3 regions of the Ignatzschineria sp. PL_is040 genome follow, and region 2 is predicted to be linked to each of the others. Evidence: riboswitches for the same ligand, from Rfam matches in the RefSeq annotation. Region 2 holds a riboswitch; each other region holds the start of a gene.
The links. A riboswitch is a leader RNA that binds a small molecule or an ion and turns the genes downstream of it on or off. The one in region 2 is predicted to bind thiamine pyrophosphate.

Region 1 (2,269 bases), on a different contig from region 2:
TGGCGAAGATCATAGGGGCGCTTAATATGAACATTTTTTAAAGATTCTTCCGAGGGGAAGATGATCGGATTATTGCGTAGTTCCGGCTCAATATACTCAAATGCGGCCTCATTTGCGGTGGGGAACATAATCTTGTTTGCAGCGCGCGCACTATTTTTAGCATCTAACATAAAATTGATAAATTGATACGCTTCATCCACATTTTTCGCATCTTTGAGAATCACCATCTCATCAAACCAGACAATGGTTCCCTCTTTGGGGAGGATATATTGGATATCATTCTCTCTTCCCATCTCTTCTGCGGCATTTTTAGCAATAAAGAAATCACCAGACCAACCTACCGCAAGACAGGCATCGCCATTGGCAATCGCACTAATATATTCTGATGAGTGAAATTTTTTTACATAGGGACGAATGCTCTCTAATGTTGCTTGCACCTGTTCGATATCTTTTTTATCGGTCGACTCTGGGTCGATTCCAAGATACATATTGATCAGTGGCGTTGTCTCAATTGGGCTATCGAGTACATAGATACCACACTCAGCCATTTTTGAGGCATATTGTGGATCGAGCAGTAACGCATAAGAATCGAGTGGTGCATCGGGTGCAAGTTCTTTGATCTTTGCTGCATCAAAGCCTATTCCGGTAGTTCCCCAAAAATAGGGAATGGCGTAATCATTGATATTTTCAAAAGATGAGAGACTCTCAAGTGCAAAAGGCCAAATATTTTTATAATTGGGAATCTTCTCCTTATCGAGTTTTAGCAGTTGATCTGCTTCCATCAGATAGGTGACGGCAAAATCAGAAGGGACAACAATATCATATCCAGAATTGCCAGTGAGCGTTTTAGCGAGTAGCGTCTGATTGCTATCTAGAGCATCCGCAATCACTTTAATGCCAGTTTGTGCCGTAAATTCATCGATCAGCTCTTGATCGATATAGGAGACCCAGTTATAGATCTTTAACTCTTTAGTGGGCTCTTTAGCCATTGAGAACTGTGTCAATCCGCAGAGAGCGGTGAGAGTGATTAAGCGAAAAATAGCGCGCATTGAGATCTTCTCCTCATAGAAAGATATCGAATTCTGATTTTTAGCATAAAAGGGGAGAAGATGATAGCCCTAAAAAAAAGAGATTTGCTCAAAGGGGTGAGATCTTCTATACTCAAAATCGACTGAAAAAACATTAAAAAATGATTGTTATTCCCCTAGAGGTGCTGTTGAAAACAGCTGAGATTGAAGTAGAACTTCGGGACTCTTATCACCTGATCTAGTTAATACTAGCGGAGGAAAGTGGCGAATACACTGCGCTCGTGGCTGTGTGTGCCGACTCTCTGCAATGGAGAAAATAGATGACATTATTACACGCCGTAACGAGAGATATCCCCACCATTTCAGATGAAAATTTAGTGGCAATGATCGAAGCGATTACCCCTTATGTGGATTATATTCAGCTTCGAGAAAAGTCACGTTCTTCCAAAAGTTTAGGTCTTTTAATAGAGCGAATTTTAGCGCGTGGAATTCCCCTTGAAAAATTGATTGTGAATGATCGGGCGGATATTGCCCAAGTTTTTGGTATTTCTCGCACCCATCTGACAGAGCAGAGCCTCTCTATTGCGCGAATGCAAGATGCTTTTCCGGAGATGAAGTTTGGCCGCTCTTTTCATACGGTCACTGCTGTTGAACGGGAGCTCTCCCGTTATGATTATGGCTATTTAGGCCATATTTTTCGTACCAGTGAAAAACATTATCCGGCTTTAGGTATCGAGCCTTTAATCTCCGCATTTAAGACGATTAATCGTGAAGATGGAGAGTCACGGGGAAAATTGATTGCGATTGGCGGGATCGATGTCGATACATTACCGAAGATACGGGACTATATCGATGGCGTTGCTGTGATGTCGGCGCTCTTTCCTGTGGCAAATCATCTTTTCGATATTGAGCGAGGACGATTGAAGGCAAAAGCATTGAGAGAGATCTTAGAGCAGAGATCGGGGCAGTAGGGAGAGATCATAAAGATAGCAGAAATGGTATCGATAGGGATCTTTATCTAAAGATCAGTTAGCAGGCCAATGAGAGGGAGATCAATGATAGGGAGATCACTATATGAAGATTATGATTAATGGTGAAAAGGTTAAGATCGCGGCAGATATTGATAATATCGCCAAGCTGATTGAACACCTTGATCTAAAGAATCGAAGGTTCTTTATTGTTGAGAAGAATCGTGAAGTTGTAAAAAAGGAAGATTACGCAACAACAGCAGTTGTTGCTGG
Region 2 (2,269 bases):
TACATTGTAATACGATTGAAGATTCATAACAATTGAGCAAAACAGAAGCTGATGAGTTGCCGGTCCTCACTATCGCATTCTTCCAGAGATTACGCGCCGGCAAATAGGCATCAAAGATGCCAGACTGCGGGCATGCACCGGTTAAAAGAATAAAATGGTAGGCTCCCACCCTCCCATAAACCTTTTTATTTGTTGAAACAAAAGAAGTTAATGAGTTGCCGGAAATCACCTCTGCACGCTTTCACAGATCTCATGCCGGCAAGTATCGTTACCTTAACGATTAGTTATACTGAAATAAAAAGGGCTGATGCAGTGCCGGTCCTTACTATCGCATTCTTCCAGAAGTTACGCGCCGGCAAATAGGTATCAAAGATGCCAGACTCCGGGCATGCACCGGTTAAAAGAATGAAATGGTAGGCTCCCGCCGCTCAACAAACTCTCTTAAGAATCATCAAAATGATTCATTGAGACAAAAGAAGCTAAATGGTTGCCGGCCCTCACTATCGCATTCTTCCAGAAGTTACGCGCCGGCAAATAGGCATCAAAGATGCCAGACTGCGGGCATGCACCGGTTAAAAGAACAAAATGGTTAGCTCCCGCCGCTCAACAAACTCTCTTAAGAATCATCAAAATGATTCATTGAGACAAAAGAAGCTGAACGGTTGCAGGATCTTACTATCGCATTCTTCCAGAAGTTACGCGCCGGCAATGGACAGCAAAGATGCCGAACCTCGAAAAGGTGCCCGCATGGGCTTTTACTTAATATCTTGTTCTGTTTACAGTTCTTACCAAAGCTTCTACAATAGCTCTATCTCAACGGGGTGCTGTTACTTTAGGTCGATCGAATCAAATCGACAAGTAATAGCTGAGATTTTACCCGTCGAACCTGATCCGGACAATACCGGCGGAGGGATTTGAGAATCGAGATGCCTGCGGGCTCTTCCTCAAATCCTGTGACACACTTACACAGGAGCCGTTATGATAAATCGAACCCTTTCTTCCCCCCTTCAACGTCTTTCCCACGCTTTTCGTAAACCGCTTCGCCGAACTTTGTTGGTGGCATCGCTATTATTGTCGAGCTTAACGACGCTGGCTTTTGCGGAAAAACCGACATTAACCGTCTATACCTACGATTCCTTCGTCGCCGAATGGGGCCCTGGGCCGCTAATTAAAGAGCGCTTTGAAAAAACGTGCGATTGTGAGTTGAAACTAGTCTCACTAGGCGATGGGGTTTCACTTCTCAATCGTCTGCGTATGGAGGGGAAAAAGAGTAAAGCGGATCTGATCCTCGGACTCGATAATAACTTGATTGCCGCCGCAGAAGAGACCGATCTCTTTACGCCGGCGAATATCGATCAATCGATGTTGAAATTACCGATCGAATGGGAGTATAAAACCTTTATTCCCTACGATTATGGCTACTTTGCCTTTATCTACGATAAACGCAAGATCGACAATCCCCCAACAAGTATGGATGAGCTCCTAGATCCTGAAAACAAGTGGAGCATCATCTACCAAGATCCCCGTACTAGCACGCCGGGATTAGGCCTTCTTCTCTGGATGGAGAAGATCTACGGTCAAGCAACAGAATCGGCATGGGAAAAGATGGCGAAAAAGACCGTCACTGTCACTAAAGGTTGGAGCGAATCATATGGGCTCTTCCTGAAAGGTGAGAGCGACTTTGTCTTAAGCTATACCGCATCGCCGGGCTATCAGATGCTCTATGATAATGATGATAACTACGCAGCGGCACTCTTTGATGAAGGACACTATCTACAGATAGAGGTGGCAGCAAAATTGAAAGCAAGCCCCCATCCGGAACTTGCCGATCAATTTCTCCAATTTATGTTAACGCCGGAATTTCAGGAGACATTACCGACCACCAACTGGATGTATCCTGTGATCGATATCCCCTTACCGCCGGTCTATAAAGCATTACCATTGCCGGCAAAAGCGCTACTCTTTAGTGCAGAAGAGGTGGCGAAAGAACGCCAAAATTGGATAAAAGTCTGGCAATTTGCCGTAAGTCGATAGAAGTTGTAATGACTATCCGTGATGACTATTCGTAATGACTTTTATGATCCCTCTCTATGATCCCTCTCTATGATTAATCGGCAATTGATCCCCGGCTTGATCGCCTCAACGATCCTCGTGACTGTGGCGCTTCTTGCCTTTGGGGCGCTCTGGTGCTTCTCCCCTTCAATCTCTCTTGCGGAGATTTTTGGGGATCGCTACCTGTGGCATGTTATCGGCTTTACCTTCTATCAGG
Region 3 (2,269 bases), on a different contig from region 2:
CAACGTGAGTTGTAATCATTATCGCTGATGACTACTTCTTCTTCGCAGCAATTACTTCAATTTCGATTAACCATTCTGGGAATGCTAAACCTTTGACTTCAAATGCTGAACGAGCTGGAACTTTTGTCTCAGCGCCTTCACCGAAGAATTGTGAGTAACCTTTCATAAAGCCGGCAAAATCCATTTTACCAAGATCAGGATCAGCAACTAAGTAGACTTGCATTTTAACAATATCGCCCATCGTTAAACCTTGCTCTTCTAAGGTCTTTTTGATGGAGTTGAGAATACCAACAGTCTGCTCTTCTGTTGTACGAGCAAAAGTGCCATCTTCCAATTTTGGTGGAACTGCACCGCTGAGGTAGTAAGTCGTCACATCACTTGGGACTTCAACGACAGTTGAGATGGGGAACCCACCAGGAGCTGCTGTTCTTACGATATCATCTGCCATTGCGCCACCCATTGTTATCCCTGCTGCAAGCAGGATTGCTGTTAGTTTTTTCATTCCTATTTCCTTTTTTATCGATGTTATTCATCTTATCACCTCTTGTTAAGAAGTTGATAAAAGATCGCTCTTTTGAAGCGACTATTGATGATAACGATTTAAGGGTACCGTTCGATGCTCTCATTTATCTGCAAAGATGCAAAGAAGTGATAGCAACCCCTCTCTTATGAGTATTGGAAAGAGAGATAAATCGATCGGCAAGAACGGTGCATTATAGGGGTAAATAGCGGTGAGTAAAAGCAAATCTTCGAAAAGCGTATAGATTTTTAGCAGTTACTGCCGAAGCTCAAAAGCGATCCCGGCAGGGAAAGAATCTCTCAGGTCACTCTTTTTTCTTTCTTTCGCTTCATTTGCTTTTAAAGAGGAGACAAGCTATAACTGTAATGGTTTGCTCTATAAAAGGAGCAGATGATTTCGCTAGGGGTGCCCAATGAAGTTGGGCTGAGATTAGCATGAACTTATGCTTAAACCCTCAGGACCTGATCTGGCTAGTACCAGCGTAGGGAAGTAAACAATCTATAGTAGATCTGTAAAGCGTTAGAGATAGGCAGATGATTGGGTCATCAAGGATCAATCAGCTTGTTGCTAAAGAAGAATAGGTATCTACTGTGTCGATTAGGCCTGAGTTTTTCGCGATATGATCGTTGAAGCTCAGGTTTTTTTGTACCAATTTACGCCTATGCCAGAATCTCGTCTTTTATTTTTAGGATAATAAAGGAGAGGTTTTTTATGCCACAACAATCAATCACGTTAATGAAGCAGTTTCCCAAGAGTCGCAAAGTCTATGTTGAAGGCAGTCGACCCGATATTTTAGTGCCATTTCGTGAGATTGAATTGAGCGATACGCTTGGCCCGAAAGGGGAAGTGATCGAGAAGAATGAACCATTTCGCGTCTACGATACCAGTGGTCCTTATACTGATGAGAATTATCAAGTGGATCTCACAAAAGGGCTGCCGGCACTCAAAAGAGATTGGGTGATAGAGCGCGGCGATGTGGAGGAGTATGATGGCCGAGTAAAGAGTGCGCGTGATGATGGCTACAAGCGTGAAGATGATCCACGTATCAATGAGGGCGTATTCCCAGGGTTAAAGCGTAAACCTCTGCGTGCAAAACCTGGCATGAATGTGACACAGATGCACTATGCGCGTAAAGGGATCATTACGCCGGAGATGGAGTTTATCGCTATTCGCGAAGGGATGACGCCGGAGTTTGTACGTGATGAAGTCGCTGCAGGACGGGCGATTATTCCCTCAAATATCAATCATCCCGAAGCCGAACCGATGATTATTGGTAAAAATTTCCATGTGAAGATCAATGCCAATATCGGTAACTCAGCGATCACTTCTAATATCGAAGAGGAAGTGGAGAAGATGACTTGGGCAACCCGTTGGGGCGCTGATAACGTCATGGATCTCTCAACAGGAAAGGATATCCATAAAACGCGTGAGTGGATTATCCGTAACTCCGCAGTACCGATCGGAACAGTGCCGATCTATCAAGCACTCGAAAAAGTGAATGGTATTGCTGAAGATCTCAACTGGGAGGTTTTCCGCGATACGTTGATCGAACAAGCAGAGCAGGGGGTCGATTACTTTACGATTCATGCCGGCGTTCTGCTCCGTTATATTCCAATGACAGCCAATCGTGTGACCGGTATTGTCTCTCGTGGCGGATCGATCATGGCACAATGGTGTTTAGCACACCATAAAGAGAACTTTATCTATGAGAACTTTGAAGAGATCTGCCAAATTATGAAGCAGTATGAT

Region 1: another riboswitch for thiamine pyrophosphate. It lies ahead of AC0SAP_RS05070 (thiamine phosphate synthase); the one in region 2 lies ahead of thiB (thiamine ABC transporter substrate binding subunit).
Region 3: another riboswitch for thiamine pyrophosphate. It lies ahead of thiC (phosphomethylpyrimidine synthase ThiC); the one in region 2 lies ahead of thiB (thiamine ABC transporter substrate binding subunit).

Annotation. Positions count from the first base shown of each region.
Region 1 covers NZ_JBVPGU010000002.1:321,071-323,339, reverse strand. The annotation lists gene AC0SAP_RS05075 (extracellular solute-binding protein) at 1-1,049, opposite strand, end outside; TPP riboswitch at 1,197-1,305, shown strand; gene AC0SAP_RS05070 (thiamine phosphate synthase) at 1,349-1,999, shown strand; gene thiS (sulfur carrier protein ThiS) at 2,103-2,269, shown strand, end outside.
Region 2 covers NZ_JBVPGU010000003.1:218,262-220,530, reverse strand. The annotation lists gene AC0SAP_RS06095 (hypothetical protein) at 1-169, opposite strand, end outside; gene AC0SAP_RS06090 (hypothetical protein) at 211-363, shown strand; TPP riboswitch at 808-931, shown strand; gene thiB (thiamine ABC transporter substrate binding subunit) at 979-2,034, shown strand; gene thiP (thiamine/thiamine pyrophosphate ABC transporter permease ThiP) at 2,104-2,269, shown strand, end outside.
Region 3 covers NZ_JBVPGU010000011.1:31,226-33,494, forward strand. The annotation lists gene AC0SAP_RS09705 (RidA family protein) at 32-502, opposite strand; TPP riboswitch at 912-1,025, shown strand; gene thiC (phosphomethylpyrimidine synthase ThiC) at 1,232-2,269, shown strand, end outside.